4 regions of the Streptomyces sp. NPDC059695 genome follow, and region 4 is predicted to be linked to each of the others. Evidence: riboswitches for the same ligand, from Rfam matches in the RefSeq annotation. Region 4 holds a riboswitch; each other region holds the start of a gene.
The links. Region 4 has a riboswitch for cyclic di-AMP ahead of ACFV2S_RS24180 (M23 family metallopeptidase). Riboswitches for the same ligand answer to the same signal wherever they lie in the genome.

Region 1 (4,202 bases), on a different contig from region 4:
CCATGTTCTTCAGCGATCGCACGGACGCGGGGCGGCAGCTCGCCGCCCGGCTCGGCCACCTCAAGGACCATGACGTCGTGGTCCTCGGGCTCCCACGGGGTGGCGTGCCGGTGGCGGTGGAGGTCGCCGAGGCCCTCGACGCACCGCTCGACATCTGTCTCGTGCGGAAGCTCGGGGTGCCCCACCAGCCGGAGCTCGCGATGGGGGCGCTCGGGGAGGGAGGCGTGCGCGTCCTCAACGAGCGGGTGATCCGTGAGACACGCGTCGACGACCGCGCCATCGCGGCGGTGGAGGAGCGGGAGCACGCGGAGCTCGACCAGCGCGCCCTCCGCTACCGGGGCAGCAGGGCGTCCGTGCCGCTCGACGGGCGGACGGTCGTCGTGGTCGACGACGGGCTGGCCACGGGGGCCACGGCGCTGGCGGCCTGCCGGGTCGTCCGGGCCCGGGGCGCCGCCCGGATCGTCCTCGCCGTCCCGGTGGCACCGCGCGGCTGGACGGCCCGCCTCGGCGGGGAGGCCGACGAGACCGTCAGCGTGCACGCGCCGGAGCTCTTCTTCGCGATCGGGCAGTTCTACCGGGACTTCTCGCAGACCCCCGACGCCGAGGTCATCGCGTGTCTGGAGCGGATCAGGACCGCGCGTGTCCCCGTCGTCCAGGACACGGACGTCAGGATCCCGGTCGGTGGCGTCGCCCTCGGCGGGCGGCTCGCGGTGCCCGAGGACGCGGGTGGCATCGTCCTGTTCGCGCACGGCAGCGGCAGCAGCCGCCACAGCCCCAGGAACCGGGCGGTCGCCGCGGCGCTCAACCGGGCGGGTCTGGGGACGCTGCTCTTCGACCTGCTGACCGAGGCGGAGGCGACCGACCGGGCCCATGTGTTCGACACCCCGCTCCTCGCCGGGCGGCTCGCCGGGGCCACGGAGTGGCTGGCCGCGCGGCCCGGGAGCACCGGGCTCCCGCTCGGCTACTTCGGCGCGAGCACGGGCGCCGCCGCCGCGCTGTGGGCGGCGGGCGACCCCGCGTCCCCGGTGAGTGCCGTCGTCTCGCGCGGCGGCCGGCCGGACCTGGCGGCCGAGCACCTGGCCCGGGTGCGTGCCCCGACGCTCCTGGTGGTGGGCGGCGCGGACGCGCTGGTCCTGGACCTCAACCGGCGGGCCCTGGCGCTGCTGCGCTGTGAGAACCGGCTCGCCGTGGTGGGGGGCGCCGGGCACCTCTTCGAGGAGCCGGGCGCCCTGGAGGAGGTGGCGGAACTCGCCACCTCCTGGTTCGCCGGGCACTTCCGGCGGCGGGAGATCAGTACGCCGAGTTGACGTTGTCGATGGAGCCGTAGCGGTCGGCCGCGTAGTTGCAGGCGGCGGTGATGTTGGCGACCGGGTCGAACAGGTCCATGGACGTGCCGGGCACGTGGTAGGCCAGGAAGGTCGGCTGGATGACCTGGAGGAGGCCCTTCGAGGGGGTTCCGGCGACCGCGTTGGAGTCCCAGAGGTTGATGGCCTGGGGGTTTCCGGAGGACTCGCGCATGACGTTGCGGTAGATCCCGTCGTAGGACCCGGGGATGCCCCGCTGGCCCATGATGGCCAGCGACTCGCGGATCCAGCCGTCGAGGTTGTCGGCGTAGTTGGTGGCGGCGATCGGGGCCGCCTTGACGGCGGAGGGGACGGCGACGGCCGGAGCGGCCGCGGCGGCGGAGGAACCCGTCCCGGTGGCGACGGCAGGGGTGGCGGCGCGGCGCTCGGAGCGGCTCGCCCGCTCGTTCGTGGCGGACTTCTTCGCCTTGGCCTCGGCGGGGACGGCCACCTTCACGGAATCCCGACGAATCGTCAGTTCAAGACCGGGGCGAATGAGTGACGGATTGTCACCCACGACGCTCTTGTTTGCGTGGTAAAGGCTCTTCCAGCCGCCCTGAATTCCCTTCTTCTGGGCGATCAGGGAAAGCGAGTCGCCACTCACGACGGTGTACGTACGCGCGGCGGCCGGGGCCGCGGGGGCCTTGACCGTGATCGTCGCGGCGGGAGCCGCGGGGGCCTCGACGGCGGTCTGCGGGGCGCCGGACAGGGGCGCGGCGCCGGCGACGGCCGGGGCGATGAGCGGCAGGGTCAGGGCGACGCCACCGGTGCCGACCAGGGCGAGGCCGCGGGAGACGTGGCCGAGACGGGGACGGCGGTGCTTACCGAGAGCAGGCATGACGGGTTTCCTCTCCGGCGCCTGCGGGGTGAGCTGTCGGGTTCGGACGGGAGATGTCCGGCCGCGCGCACGCGGCTGCACCCCGAGCCGCTCCGGAATCCGGACCGGCGTATTCGTGGGTCCCCCGCTCCTGCCGTCGGGTGAAAGGGAGTTTTACCGAGCGGCGGCAGGATTGGGCGTTCCGCTCGAATGGAGGTGACCGTAGGCCAGGCACGCGATCGATAACAAGGGGAACGGGTGCCGGGTATCGGTAAATGGATCACGGAATTCATGGAATTCAAGATCGATGCCGCCGGGAGACCGTTGAACTTCCTTGCCCGGTACGGGGTGGGCCGAGGTGCCGGGACGGGGCGGGGGCCGATGAGTGAGTCGCGTCACCCGGGGCGCAATGTCCGAATTGAGCTTTAATTCCGTGCTGGGTAAATAGGGGTGAAATAGGCGAGGTGGGGTGCCCGGGTGGACGACTCTCCGAGTGGGCGTAAAAGTGGCAAAACAGACATTCTTCTTGAATGATGGGGGAAGTCGACCCGGGAGCCGCCTCCATGCCGCCCTCCACCTCTCTCCTCAGCCCCGACAGCCTCGACCGCGAGGCCGCCGCCCTCTTCGAGAGCGTCACCTGGCAGCGGATCGTCACGGAGTGGACCGCCCCCGCGGAATCGCCGCCGGCCGGGGAGGGCTGGCGGGAGCTGCTCAGCGTGCCGGTGGACCGGCTCGTGGCGGACGCCCTCGCCGCCCTGCCGCCGGAGCTCCCCGGTGAGCGCCGCCTCCCCGGCCGGCTGGGGGCCGTGCTCCCGGACCGGCTGCACTCCTGGCGCCGCGTCGGCCAGGCCGAGCTGCGGCCCTCCGTGCACCTCGGCTACGCGCGCCTGGTGCTGACGGAGTGGGGCTGGCAGAACGCCCCGTACAAGCTGCGCGACGCCCGTGGGGCACGGTGCGTCTGCGGCGCTCTCCTCGCGGCCCACCGTCTCGGCTACGGCGGCGCGGACACCATGCACGAGGCGGCCGCGTGGATCATGGCCGAGCTCAGGTCACGCGGGTGGCACGGCCTGATCGGACCGTGGAACCGGGCGCCCGGCCGTACGGCCGACGACGCGGTGGCGCTTCTCGACGCCACGGTCCGCCGGGCGGCGCACGCCGGGCGCTGACCACACGGTCGCGCCCGTTCCCGCCGTGCGGCAGACGCAGCCCCGGTAACCGTCGGGCAGGGGACCTCCCGTGCGGGGACGCGTGCGTCCGGCTCACGGGTGGGTCTCGGGGGAGCGCCGGCGTGCGAGAGCGAGGCTCGTCAGGGCCGTGATCGCCATGGCGCCGATGCCGACCAGCGCCGCGGTGGTGTAGGCGCCGTCGTCGGGGAAGAGCCGGCCGGGGCCGGTGCCCGCGGCGAGGACCATCCCGCCGACGGCGCTGCCCAGGGAGTACCCGACACTGCGGACGACGTAGTGGAAGCTCATGGCGCTCGACGTCTCGCTCCGGGGCGTGACGGCCAGGATGACGCCGGGCATCACGGCCGAGAACCCGCCGACGCCGAAGCCGAGCACGCCCATCGCCGCGAACAGTTCGGCCGGGTCCGACCGGGCCGCCGCGAACAGGGCGAACCCGCCGCCGACCACGACGGCGCTGCCGGCCAGGAGCAGGGGGTCGGCGATCCGCGTCCGGACCCGCGGCGTGAGCTTGCCGGCGACGAACCCCAGAACCGAGAACGGGATGAGGACCAGCCCGGCGACGAAGGTGGTGAGCCCGAAGCCGTAGCCGGCGCCGGGTGGCGTCTGCGCGTACCGGGTGAGGAGCGTGAGCAGGAGGTACATGCCGATCCCGCCGACGAACATGGCGAGGTTCGCCCCGGCGACCGCCGGGTGCCGTACCGCCCGCACGTCGACCAGGGGCGTCGTGCTGCGCAGCTCGACGACGGCCCAGACGCAGAGCAGCACCACCGCGACGACGGCGAGGCCCGCCGCCACCGCGAGGTGCCGGCTCCACAGATCCCGCTCGCCGGCGAGCAGCAGCACCAGGACCAGCGCGGC
Region 2 (4,202 bases), on a different contig from region 4:
GCGCCGGGGCGGTACTTGCCGGTGAGGAAGCCGGCCGCGAGGCCGTAGTACGGGACGGCCGAGAGCCCGGCGCGCTCGACGGTCTCCAGGAGCGGGCCCTCGTAGGTGTCGCGGGAGACCAGGTTGTAGTGCGGCTGGAGGGCGACGTACCGGGCGAGGCCCTCGGCCTCGGCGAAGTCGAGGGAGGCGCGGAGCCGCTCCGGGGAGATGTTGGAGGCGGCGACGGCGCGCACCTTGCCGTCCTTCACCAGCTGGTCGAGGGCGGTGACGATCTCCTCGACGGGGACGGACTCGTCGTCGAAGTGCGTGTAGTACAGGTCGATGTGGTCGGTGCCGAGGCGGCGGAGGGACTCCTCCGCGCCCGCCTTGATGGTGGTGGCGGACAGGCCCTTGAAGTGGGGGTGGGCGCCGACCTTGGTGGCGACGACTATGTCGGAGCGGTTGCCCCGGGAGGCGAGCCAGCGGCCGATGACGGTCTCGGACTCGCCGCCCTCGTTGCCCTCGGCCCACGCCGAGTACACGTCGGCGGAGTCGACGAAGTTGCCGCCCGCGGCGGCGTAGGCGTCGAGGACGGCGAAGGACTGGGCCTCGTCGGCGGTCCAGCCGAAGACGTTGCCGCCCAGGGCTATGGGGAAGACGTGCAGGTCGGAGCTGCCCAGCGGGCGGAGAGAGGTCATGTGTCGGTCAACCGTTCCCGCCGCCGGGCCTATTCCGGGTGCGTTCAGAGGCTGAGGCCCTTGGAGCGGAGCCAGGCCGCCGGGTCGATGCCGTCGCCGCCGGGCGTGTGGACCTCCATGTGGAGGTGGGCGCCGGTGACGTTGCCGGTGGCGCCGACGCGGCCGATGGTCTCGCCGGTGCCGACGGTCTGGCCCGCGGAGACCGTCATGGACGAGAGGTGGCAGTACCAGACCTCGGTGCCGTCCTCCAGCTCCAGGACGATCCGGTAGCCGTAGGAGCCGGACCAGCCGGCCGACTTGACGGTCGCGCCGTGGACGGCCTTGAGCGGGGTGCCCGTGGGGGCGGCGAAGTCGAGGCCGGTGTGGTGACCGGACGACCACATCGAGCCGGACTGCATGTAGGTGGCGGTGAGGGTGTACGAGGACACCGGCAGCGAGTAGCTGGCGGCGAGCTTGGCGAGGCGCTCGGCCTCGGCCTTCGCCTTGGCCTCCGCTTCCGCCTTGGCCTTGGCCTCCGCCTCGGCCTTCGCCTTGGCCTCGGCGGCGGCCTTCTCCGCGGCGGCCTCCTTGGCCTCGGCCTCGGCGGCGGCCTTCTCCGCCGCGGCCTTCTCGGCGGCGGCCTTCTCGGCGGCGTCGGCGGCGGCCTGCTGCTGCTCGGCCTGCTGGAGGATGCGGGCGCGCAGGGCCTCGCCCGCGGCGGGGGCGGCGGAGGCGGCGGTCTGCTCGGCCTGTCCGGTGCTCTCGTCGGCCACGGTGGTGTAGGTGGCGGCGGTGAGCGGGTTCGGGTTGGCGCGGGCCTCGGTGACGGGCGCGCTGTGCTGCTCGGGGAGGAGGGCGCCGACGCCGGGGATGTCGTGGGCGTCCGGCAGGTCGAGGTCCGGGAGGTCCGGCAGCGATATGGCCACCGGGGGCTTGTCCTGCGCGGTGGCGAGGCCGCCCGCGCCGACGGCCGCGATCACGCCGACGCCGAGGACGGTGGAGGAACGGGCGAAGTTGGAGCGCTGCTTGACGACCCGGTGCCGGCCGCCGGAGCGGCTCTCGGCGCGGAGGGAGCCCTCGGTGGGGTTCCACTCGGTGTCCGGGGCGGAGGAGGCCGCACCGCCACCGAAGGCGTCGAAGGGGGCTTCGGGTGCGGGGGTGTTGGACGCCACGGGGGGGCGCTCCTTTCCTTCCTTCTCGCCTACCGGGTTAGCTGACGGGTTCGGAGCAGGAAGGTCTCCTACGGGCTCGACCGCACGGGTGCGTGTTCCGCACGGGTGCGAAGGGGCCCGATTCACCCCAAGTGGTGGTTCCCCGGTTCCTTTTCAGGATTCGGCGCGTGCGCACGGTGCCGCCTCTTGCGACGGCTGGGACGACCGCGCTGCGTTATCGAACGTTAATAGACAGGGGGTCCCGATTCCAAGCCGTTCCCCTTGATCATTCATTGAATTGAGGGGTAATGGTCCGACTTGACCCCCCTTCAGGGCGGGCCCGCCAAACCCCCGCGATCTGACGTTATGTCAATTGTTATCGCAGTGACACCCCTCGACTACGCCTGGTGACCGGGCCCGCCCGGCGGCACCACGGGCATCGTCCGACGCCGCTCCGGCTGCCCCGTCGCCGGGCGGCTCACCGCCAGCAGCGCCATGTCGTCCGTCGCCCCGCCGCCCGTGTGGAGCCGTACGTCGTCCACGAGCGCGTCGAGCAGTTCCTCGGGCCCCGGGAAGATCCGCCCGTCGAGCCGGGCCGCCGGATCGTAGAAGACGCCCTGCCCGTCGCGCGCCTCCGAGAGGCCGTCCGTGTAGAAGAGCAGCGTCGCGCCCGGCGGGAACGACCGCGCCTCCCCCCGGTCCGGCCACGCCGCCAGCTCCCCCATGCCGAGGGGCAGCGCCGCCTCGCCCGGCTCCAGCACGTCCAGCCGGCCGTCCGCGTACAGCATCAGCGGCGGCGGGTGCCCGCGGTTGACGATGCGTACGAAACCGTCGAAGGTCCCGCTCCCGTCGGCGCGCGGGATCTCGGCCAGGACGGCCGTGGTGAACCCCTCGAAGGCGTCGAGCCCGTCCCGGCGGGTGCCCTCCCGGGCCAGCGCCCGTTCGAGGCGCTGCGCCACGCCCTCCAGGGTCCGCTCCTGCTCGGCGGCCTCACGGAAGGCGCCGATGACGACGGCGACGGCCTCGACCGCGTCCATCCCCTTGCCCCGGACGTCCCCGACCACGAGCCGCACGCCGTGCGGGGTGTCCTGGACGGCGAACAGGTCGCCGCCGATGAACGCGTCGGCCTGCGCCGCCTCGTACCGCGCCGCGCACTGCAGCCCGCCGATCCGCTCGGCGGGCGTCGGCAGCACCGCCTTCTGCGCCGTCTCCGCGATGACCCGCGCCGAGGCGAGCCGCTCGCCGCTGCGGCGCACGACCCGGTTGATGAGGACGGCGAGCGCGGAGACCGTGAGGACGGTCAGGCTCTCGGTGAGCGCCGCGATCTCGTCGACCGTGTCGTTGTAGGCGTGGAGTCCGACGGAGGCGAGGACGGCCGCGATCCCGGTGATCACGGTCGTGAGGGTGGAGAAGAAGGGCGCGGCGATCAGCGGCGCGGCGGAGAAGAGCGGGGCCGCCGTGTACTCGGCCGGTGTCGCCACGTCGAAGGCGACACCGCCGACGATGACCAGCGGGGGCAGCGCACGGATGAACCGCCGGGCGCCACCGTGCTCGGAGCGGCCCTCGCCGCCCCGACGCCCTCCGCCCGCCGCTCCTAGGGGGTGCCCCACCTGTGCCTCTCCTGCCCGGTCCGACCGGCCGCGGTCCGCACCGCGCCCTCCCAGGGTGGCCGCCGCCGCGAGGGGCGGCGACTCCCACGGGGCCGAGTGGCGTACGGGGTCAGCCGGCCGCCAGCCGGCCGCCCCGGGCGAGCAGCGCCATCGCCGCCGCGCAGGTCAGCCCCACCGCGCACAGCACGAGCCACGGCGCCGCCGACCAGCCGGTGACGTCGAGGAGCGCACCCGTCCCCAGGTTCCCGAGGGTGATGCCGACCCCGCAGACGGTGTTGTAGAGCCCGTAGTGGGTGGCGACCCAGCGGCCCCGGGCCAGGGCGACGACGGTGTCCATCTCGTACGGGTAGAGCACCGCGTTCGCGACGGACAGCACGGCCGCGCACAGCAGCAGCCCCACCAGGCCGCGCCCCAGGGCGGCCGGGACCAGGAACGCCCCGCCCATCAGGGCGAGCCCGAGGACGAGGCACCGCTCCCGGCTGAGGCGGCACCGGCACCAGGCCGTGATCCTCAGCTGCCCGGCGAGCGCCACGACCGCCGAGACGACGAACAGCGCGGTCGTCGCCGCCGTGCCGCCCGCCGCGAGCGGCAGCGCCAGATAGACCTGGAAGGACAGCACGTACGAGCCTGTCATGGCCAGCGAGAAGAGCCAGAAGGTCCGGTGCGCGAGGACCGTGCGGAACTGCCCCCGCCGCTCCTTCGGCGCCTCCGGGGCCCGTACGGGCAGATGCCGGAGCTGTACGAGGGTCAGTCCGGCGAACAGCACCGCCGCCACCGCGCACGTC
Region 3 (4,202 bases), on a different contig from region 4:
GCCCCACCCCCCCCCCTCCGCGCCCCCCCTCCGCCGTCCAGTTTGTCGCCTCCCTATCCCATCTTCGTCCCCCCCCCCCACGATTCTGGCGGAATGGACGCATGGACCACGTCCCCGGGGAGACCTCCCCGGACCCCGACACCCCCGGCGTCCTGCCCGACGTCGCCCCGCAGCTGCGGGCCCTGCGCCGCCGCCGGGGACTCACCCTGGAGGCCGCCGCCCAGCGGGCCGGGCTCTCGCCGGCCCACCTCTCGCGCCTGGAGACGGGGAACCGGCAGCCCTCGCTCCCGATGCTGCTCGCCCTGTCCCGCATCTACGGTACGACGGTCTCAGAGCTCCTGGGAGAGGCGCCGCCCGAGCGTGACCCGGTCGTCCGGGCCGGCCGCTCCGAGCCCGTCGAGGCCGACGGCTGGATCTACCGCCAGGCGGGCGGCGCCGGCCGCGCGCTCCAGTGCCTGCGGGTCCACGTGCCGTACGCCACCCGGGCCGACATCGTGCGCGTCCATCCGGGCGAGGAGTGGATCCACGTCTTGGAGGGGCGGGTGCGGCTCGCGCTGGGCGAGGCCGTCCACGTGCTCGATCCCGGGGACAGCGCGCACTTCGACTCGCTGACCCCGCACCGGATCGGCGCCGCCACGGCCGGCGGGGCCGAGCTGCTCTTCGTCCACACCCTGATGCAGAGCCCCGCCGCCGAGCTGTGCCTCGGCGACGGGACGCCGCATCGACGCTGACCTTCCATGACGATTCTTCAGGAAAGGACCGACATGTCCGAGAAGTCTGCACCTGTCACCGGCGAAGAGCGCGGTGAGGGCAAGTTCCCCAAGGGGCTCGTGCTCCGCCTCTTCGCCTATCTGGTGGCCGGTCACCTCTTCGCCGGCTTCCTCTACCTGCTCTTCACGCTCGGCGGGCAGAACCAGTAGCCCTCCGGGCGGTCACGCCTCCGTGAGGAGCCGCTGCCGCAGCCGCTCGCGCGTCTCCGGGGCCAGCTTCAGGCCCTCGGTCAGGTAGGCGTCCACCGAGCCCCAGGTCGCCTCGATCGCCTCGAAGGCGGCCCGCAGGTATTCCACCCGCGCGTCGAAGAGCGGGCTCAGCAGCTCCATCACCTCGGGCGACATCGCGTCCGGGGCGACGGAGCTGCGGCGCACGTTGTAGCGGCGGTGCGGGTCGTTCGACTTCACGTAGTCGGCCTCGATCGCCTCCCGCTCGACGCCGAGCGCGAGCAGGGTGATCGCGATGCCGAGTCCGGCCCGGTCCTTGCCGGCCGCGCAGTGCATCAGGGCCGGGACGCTCTCCTCCGCCATGGAGTGGAGGATCCGGCTGTGCTCCGCGGTCCGCTCGACGATCATCCTCCGGTACGACTCGGTCATCCGGGCGGCCGCCTTGCCGTCGCCGAGGACCTCCCGGAGCTGTGCGATCTCGCCGCCGCGCACCAGCTTCCAGAACTCCTTGCCGTCGGCCGGGTCGCTGAGCGGTATGTTCACGTTCCGCACGCCGGGCAGCTCGACGTCCGCGCCCTCGACCTTCCGGTCCGACTCGTTGCGGAAGTCGAAGACCGTGTGCAGGCCGAGCGAGGCGAGGAAGGCGGCGTCGCCCTCCGTCGCGTGGGCCAGGTGGCCGCTGCGGAAGAGGCGGCCGGGGCGGACGGCGCGCCCGTCCGTCGTCGGCAGGCCCGCCACGTCCCGGAAGTTGCGGACCCCCGCGAGCTCGGGCTCGGCGTCGCCGGCGGGCTGGACCTGTGGCAGCTGCTGCGTCACGGCTGCTCCTGTTCTGTAGATCGGTTCCTGGGGCAATCATCTCTTTCCCGGAGCCGGGCACGCACCCCCTCGGGCGGGAATGGGTGATCTGTCCGGATTAGGATGTTAGGGGTAACCCGCCCCGGTTGTAGGGGAGATGGGGATCGGCGCGTGAGCAGCGTCATAACCGTGACGGACCGTGCCTGATCGTCTTTTCCAAATACCCCCCGGGAAAAGGCGATCGAGGGACCGTCATCCACGGAGGGTGACCGGAATTCCGGCCGGACATCACGCGATTCCGGAGCGCGTGAAAACCGCGGCTTGTTCGCCCCGACCCCACTCGTCTAGCGTCGCGCTCACTCCGGACGGACCGCCGAATCCTGCCACCGACCGGAATCCACACTCACCCGTACGAGGCAGGAGCGGGGGACCCAGGTACTACGCCGATCCCTCGAAGAAGGACGGCTCGGGGTGAAGTCGCGTGCGAACGCGGCCGGACATCTCCAGTCCGAACCCGACAGCTCACCTCGCAGGCGCCGGAGAGGAATTCGCCATGCCCGCAAAGGGTAAGCACCGCCGCGTCAAGTCCAGCCGTCTGACCCGCGGCATCGCCGCCGCCGGTACCGGTGGCGCCGTCGTCGCCCTCCCGCTCCTCGGAGCCACCGGCGCCCACGCCGCCGAGCAGGCCGCCCCGGTCGCCGCGCCCGCCGTCGCCCAGGTGAAGGCCGCCGCCGTCGAGGCCGCGCCCGCCGGCACGAAGGCCGCGCCGAAGACGTACTCCGTCGTCCGCGGCGACTACCTGTCGAAGATCGCCGCCGAGCACCACGTCCGGGGCGGCTGGCAGAAGCTCTACCAGGACAACCGTCAGGTCGTCGGCGAGGACCCCTCGCTGATCCTGCCCGGCATGAAGCTCACCCTCGGCGCGAAGGGCACCGCGAAGCCCGCCGCGCACAAGAGCGCGGAGAGCTCCGGCAAGAACGGCGACACCCCGCGCGCCTCGCGGAGCAGCGAGCGCTCCTCGGCCCCGGCCGCCGCCGAGGCCGCCACCGCGTCCGCCCCGGCGTCGTCCTCCTCGGCCGGCACGACCTCCTCCTCCGGCTGGGTCGCGCCCGTCAGCGGCGGTCTCGGTACCCCGTACCACGCCTCGGGCTCCATGTGGTCCTCCGGCTACCACACCGGTGTCGACTTCATCGCCTCGACCGGCACCACCGTCGTCGCGGTCGGCCCCGGCACCGTCTACTCCGCCGGCGACGGCGGCGCGTACGGCAACCAGGTCGTCATCCAGCACGCCGACGGCACCTTCTCGCAGTACGCCCACCTGTCCTCGATCTCCGTCTCCGCCGGCCAGACCGTCACCGGCGGCCAGCAGATCGGCCTCTCCGGCGCGACCGGCAACGTCACCGGCCCGCACCTGCACTTCGAGATCCGGACGGGTCCGGAGTACGGCTCCGACATCGACCCGCTGGCGGCCCTGCGCTCGCACGGCGTGAGCATCTGACGCACCATCGGCGCCCTTCGGCGCCTTTGCGGCACCTCTCGGCAGCGGAGGCCCGGCACACCTGTGCCGGGCCTCCGGCGTATTCCGGCTTGGCGGAATCTTTATCGGTGGCATATGTCACCCGCCGTCAACCCCTCCTTACGGTCGCGTAGGTCACAACCAAAGGTGAAGGATGTGCTCCCGTGGCAGACGATTCGAGATCAACAGACAAGAACGCATTCGGGTCGTACGCGGCGATCGGTGACAGCTTCACCGAGGGCGTCGGAGACCCCGGGCCCGACGGGACGTACGTCGGCTGGGCGGACCGCTTCGCGGTCCTGCTCGCCGACCAGCTGCCGGAGCACGACGCCTTCCGCTACGCCAACCTGGCCGTACGCGGGCGCCTCCTCGACCAGATCGTGGCGGAACAGGTCCCCCGGGCGAAGGAACTCGCCCCCGACCTGGTGACCTTCTGCGCGGGCGGGAACGACATCATCCGCCCCGGAACGGACCCCGACGAGGTGGCCGAGCGCTTCGAGCGCGCCGTCGCCGACCTCACCTCCGCCGTCGGCACGGTCATGGTGACCACCGGCTTCGACACCCGGGGCGTGACCCTCCTCAAGCACCTGCGCGGCAGGATCGCCACGTACAACGGTCACGTCCGGGCCATCGCGGACCGCTACGGCTGCCCGGTCCTCGACCTGTGGTCGCTGAGGTCCGTCCAGGACCGGCGCGCCTGGGACGACGACCGGCTGCACCTGTCGGCCGAGGGACACACCCGCGTCGCGCTGCGCGCCGCCCAGGTCCTCGGCCTGCCGGTGCCCGCCGACCCGGACCAGGCCTGGCCGCCGGTCCCGCCGCGCGGCACGCTGGAGGTGCGCCGCGACGACATCCACTGGGCCAGGGAGTACCTGGTGCCCTGGATCGGGCGGCGGCTGCGCGGCGAGAGCTCGGGCGACCACGTCGAGGCGAAGCGCCCCGATCTCATGCCG
Region 4 (4,202 bases):
CCCCCCCGTTCGCGTTTCCCGGCCCCGATTCCGGGCGGCCCCGCTTCGATTCCGGGCAGCCCGGAATCGCCGGAACGAATGCCGGGCGGAATTCCCGTTCTTTGTATACGGCGTGCGTGTTAATTCCGGGCGCTCGTCGTGTTGACTGCATGTTGCGAAACCCTCACACGGCGCTCCGGCCTCTTGAGCCGGTGCAGCGGCAGGGAGCGTTCCGCGTGCAGCGCGGTCAGCGCCCTCGCCCGCTCGGCGTCGCCGCGCGCCACGGCGTCCACGATCGCGCCGTGCTCGGCCCAGGCCTCGACGGGCAGGGCGGGCAGATCCACCGCGTACGTCCAGGCGATCTTGTGCCGCAGCTGGGTGAGCAGCGCCGTCAGCGCCGGACTCCCGGACGCCTGCGCGAGCGTCTCGTGGAACCAGCCGCCGAGCGAGCGCAGATCCTCGCCCTGACCGCGCCTGGCCCGCTCCTGCCCCAGCCTGACCAGGCCGCGCAGCACCTTGAGGTGGGCCTCCGTGCGCCGCTGCGCGGCCCGCGCGGCCCCCAGCGGTTCGAGCAGCGCCCGCATGTCGAGCAGATCGGCCGCCTCCTGCTCGGTCGGCTCGGCGACATGGGCGCCGGCGTGGCGCCGGGTGACGACGAAGCCCTCGGACTCCAGGGTGCGCAGCGCCTCGCGGACCGGGACGCGGGAGACCCCGTACCGGCGGGCGAGCTGCTCCTCGGTCAGCCGGGCACCCCGCTCGAACACGCCGGAGACGATGTCGTCCCGGATCGCCGTGCATACCGAGTGCGCGGGAATGCGCATGTCCGACCTCCGCCTTGGTCCGCGTGAGTCCATTCGATCGGCGCCTTTTCTGCGCCCGGTCTGCGACTCTATTGCAGCCCGCCGGAAATTCCGATGCCCCAGCGGAATCCATGACGGCCTTTGGCTTCTTTTGGTCAGCGAAAAGCCCCGGCTCAGTACGAGCCGGGGCTTTTGCGATGCGGTGCGCGGGGATCCGGGCCGACGGCCGGTCGGGTCAGGTCGGGTCCGGCCCGACCCTGTCCGGTCCAGTCCGGTCGGGTCCGGGCGAGTCCGGTCCGGTCAGACGTTGACGCCGCGGGCGCGGAGGTACGCGACCGGGTTGATGTCCGAGCCGTAGTCGGGGCTCGTGCGCGCCTCGAAGTGGAGGTGCGGGCCCGTGGAGTTGCCGGAGGAGCCCGAGACGCCTATCTGCTGGCCGGGCTCGACGGTCTGGCCGACGTAGACCCCAATGGAGGAGAGGTGCCCGTACTGGGTGTACGTGCCGTCGTTCATCCGGATGACGATGTTGTTGCCGTACGCGCCGCCCCAGCCGGCCTCGACGACGGTGCCGGAGCCCACGGAGACGACCCGGGTGCCGTAGGCCGCGTGGAAGTCGACGCCGGAGTGGCTTCCGGAGGACCAGAGGGAGCCGCCGGTCTTGTAGCCGGTGGAGACGTACGAGCCGCCGACGGGGAGCTGGAAGGAGGCCAGGCGGCGGCGCTCGGCCTCGCGGGCGGCGCGCTCACGCTCCAGCCGGATCTCCTTGGCCCGGGCCTCGGCCTTGCGCTTGGCCTCGGCCTCGGCCTTCGCCTTGGCGATGGCCTCGAAGGCCTCCCGCTCCTGGGCGGCGGCCTGGGCGTTGATCCGGTCCACGAGGGAGTCCTCGGTGATCACCTGGGTGAGACCGGTGTCCTCAGGGGAGCGGTTGTCGATGTCCGCGGCGAGAGCCGGGGAGGCGAGGGTTCCGATGACGCCGGTGGTGGCGAGCGTCGCGGCACCGGCGATGCCCACGCTGCGGCGTGCCATCCGGCTCGGACCACGATGCTTCCCGGTGGCACGGGTGAACGCCATGTAGGGGCTGATCCTTTCCTTCCTTCTCGCCTACCGGGTTAGCTGACGGGTTCGGAGCAGGAAGGTCTCCTACGGGCCCCTCCGTCGAGACGAAGGCACCCGATTCACCCCAGGGACTACGTGTGGGTCCCCGGCTCCCCAGGCTCGCGCCTGACGGGGACTCGGCGATGACTGTCCGATGCCGCGGCTGCGGCACGTGCAACTGACGAACAGCCGCCCTGACGCTATGCGGATCGTCTTTCAATCACCAACCAGACAGGTCTTTTGTAAGACATGCCACAGGGCAAACGATCATCTTGACCTCAATACGGACAAAGCGGAGGACCCCGACGAACCATGCCGTCGGGGTCCTCGCGTTGTCGTGCGGTGGCCGGAATCAGCCGGTCACGACGGTCACTTCACCGATCCCGAGCGCGCGCACCGGCTCCGCGATCTGCGCCGCGTCACCGACGAGCACGGTGACGAGCCGGTCCACCGGGAAGGCGCTGACCACGGCGGCCGTCGCCTCGACCGTGCCGGTCTCGGCCAGGCGCGCGTACAACTGCGCCTGGAAGTCGTCCGGGAGGTGCTGCTCCACCTGGTCGGCGAGCGTCCCGGCGACGGAGGCGGCCGTCTCGTACTTGAGGGGCGCCACGCCCACCAGGTTCTGCACGGCCGTCTCGCGCTCGGCGTCGGTCAGACCCTCCGCGGCGAGCGTGCGCAGCACCGTGAACAGGTCCTCAAGCGCCGGACCCGTGTTCGGGGTGTCGAAGGATCCGCTGATGGCGAGCATCGCGGCGCCGTTCCCCCCGGCGTCCGAGCGGAGCACCTGGCCGAAGGCCCGCACGCCGTACGTGTAGCCCTTCTCCTCGCGCAGGACCCGGTCCAGACGCGAGGTCAGGGTGCCGCCGAGGCAGTACGTGCCGAGGACCTGGGCCGGCCAGACGCGGTCGTGCCGGTCGGCGCCGATCCGGCCGATGAGCAGCTGCGTCTGCACGGCGCCGGGGCGGTCCACGATGACGACCCGTCCGGTGTCGTCGGCGGTGATCGGCGGCATCGGGAGCGGCTCGGCGGGCTCGCCGGTCCAGGCGCCCAGCGTCTCGGCGAGGACCTTGTCGAGGTCGACGCCGGTCAGGTCGCCGACGACCACGGCGGTGGCCGTGCCGGGCCGGACGTACGCCTCGTAGAAGGCGCGGACGGCGGCGGCGTCGATCGCGGCCACGGTCTCCTCGGTGCCCTGGCGCGGCCGGGACATCCGGGACTCGGCCGGGAACAGCTCCTTCGAGAGCTGCTTGGCGGCGCGGCGGCCCGGATTGGCCGACTCGTGCGGGATCTCGTCGAGACGGTTGCGCACCAGGCGCTCGACCTCGGTCTCCAGGAACGCCGGGGCGATCAGGGCCTCGGAGAGCAGCCCGAGCGCCTTGGGCAGCCGGGAGGCCGGGACCTCCAGGGAGACCCGTACGCCCGGGTGGTCGGCGTGCGCGTCGAGCGTGGCGCCGCAGCGCTCCAGCTCGGCCGCGAACTCCTCGGCACTGCGCTGGTCGGTGCCCTCGGACAGCGCGCGGGCCATGATGGTGGCGACACCGTCGAGACCGGCCGGCTCGGCGTCCAGCGGGGCGGGCAGGAAGATCTCCACGGCGACGACCTGCTGGCCGGGGCGGTGGCTGGTGAGCAGCGTCAGACCGTTGTCCAGCTTCCCGCGGTCCGGGGCCGGGAAGGCCCACGGCTTCGCGGTGCCCGGCTGCGGCTGCGGGTGGAAGTCCATGCTCGTCAAGGACACGGCGGCGTCCGTCACTGGTCCGCTCCCTCTTCGTCGTCTTCGCCGTCGGCGCTGTCGCTCTGCTCGGTCGCCAGGGGCTCGTAGACGAGCACCGCGCGGTTGTCGGGGCGCAGCTTCGCCGCGGCGACCTCGCGCACCTCCTCGGCGGTGATGTCGAGGACCCGGTCGACGGCGGTCAGGGCGAGCTGCGGGTCGCCGAACAGCACGGCGAACCGGCACAGTTCGTCCGCGCGGCCCGCGACGGTGCCGAGCCGGTCCAGCCACTCCCGCTCCAACTGGGCCTGCGCGCGCTCCATCTCCTCGGGCGTGGGGCCCTCGGTGGCGAACCGGGCGAGCTCCTCGTCGACGGCCGCCTCGATCTGCGGGACCTCGACGCCCCCGGAGGTCTTGACGTCCAGCCAGCCCAGCGAGGGCGCTCCGGCGAGCCGCAGCAGGCCGAAGCCGGCGGCGACGGCCGTGCGGTCACGGCGGACCAGGCGGTTGTGCAGGCGGGAGGACTCCCCGCCGCCCAGGACCGTCAGGGCCAGGTCGGCGGCGTCGCACGCGCGCGTGCCGTCGTGCGGCAGCCGGTAGGCGGCCATCAGCGCGCGGGC

Region 1: another riboswitch for cyclic di-AMP. It lies ahead of ACFV2S_RS09420 (transglycosylase SLT domain-containing protein); the one in region 4 lies ahead of ACFV2S_RS24180 (M23 family metallopeptidase).
Region 2: another riboswitch for cyclic di-AMP. It lies ahead of ACFV2S_RS13290 (M23 family metallopeptidase); the one in region 4 lies ahead of ACFV2S_RS24180 (M23 family metallopeptidase).
Region 3: another riboswitch for cyclic di-AMP. It lies ahead of ACFV2S_RS10855 (peptidoglycan DD-metalloendopeptidase family protein); the one in region 4 lies ahead of ACFV2S_RS24180 (M23 family metallopeptidase).

What each region holds. Positions count from the first base shown of each region.
Region 1 is NZ_JBHWFF010000006.1:6,635-10,836, forward strand. It holds gene ACFV2S_RS09415 (phosphoribosyltransferase family protein) at 3-1,307, shown strand; gene ACFV2S_RS09420 (transglycosylase SLT domain-containing protein) at 1,291-2,181, opposite strand; cyclic di-AMP (ydaO/yuaA leader) riboswitch at 2,187-2,370, opposite strand; gene ACFV2S_RS09425 (hypothetical protein) at 2,691-3,326, shown strand; gene ACFV2S_RS09430 (MFS transporter) at 3,420-4,202, opposite strand, start outside.
Region 2 is NZ_JBHWFF010000008.1:245,170-249,371, reverse strand. It holds gene ACFV2S_RS13295 (aldo/keto reductase) at 1-677, opposite strand, end outside; gene ACFV2S_RS13290 (M23 family metallopeptidase) at 722-1,828, opposite strand; cyclic di-AMP (ydaO/yuaA leader) riboswitch at 1,840-2,004, opposite strand; gene ACFV2S_RS13285 (PP2C family protein-serine/threonine phosphatase) at 2,206-3,417, opposite strand; gene ACFV2S_RS13280 (MFS transporter) at 3,527-4,202, opposite strand, start outside.
Region 3 is NZ_JBHWFF010000007.1:5,076-9,277, forward strand. It holds gene ACFV2S_RS10840 (helix-turn-helix domain-containing protein) at 102-731, shown strand; gene ACFV2S_RS10845 (DUF6126 family protein) at 765-920, shown strand; gene ACFV2S_RS10850 (tyrosine-protein phosphatase) at 933-1,754, opposite strand; cyclic di-AMP (ydaO/yuaA leader) riboswitch at 2,095-2,282, shown strand; gene ACFV2S_RS10855 (peptidoglycan DD-metalloendopeptidase family protein) at 2,287-3,231, shown strand; gene ACFV2S_RS10860 (SGNH/GDSL hydrolase family protein) at 3,414-4,202, shown strand, end outside.
Region 4 is NZ_JBHWFF010000020.1:31,469-35,670, forward strand. It holds gene ACFV2S_RS24175 (GntR family transcriptional regulator) at 120-800, opposite strand; gene ACFV2S_RS24180 (M23 family metallopeptidase) at 1,080-1,850, opposite strand; cyclic di-AMP (ydaO/yuaA leader) riboswitch at 1,863-2,027, opposite strand; gene ACFV2S_RS24185 (M16 family metallopeptidase) at 2,227-3,594, opposite strand; gene ACFV2S_RS24190 (M16 family metallopeptidase) at 3,621-4,202, opposite strand, start outside.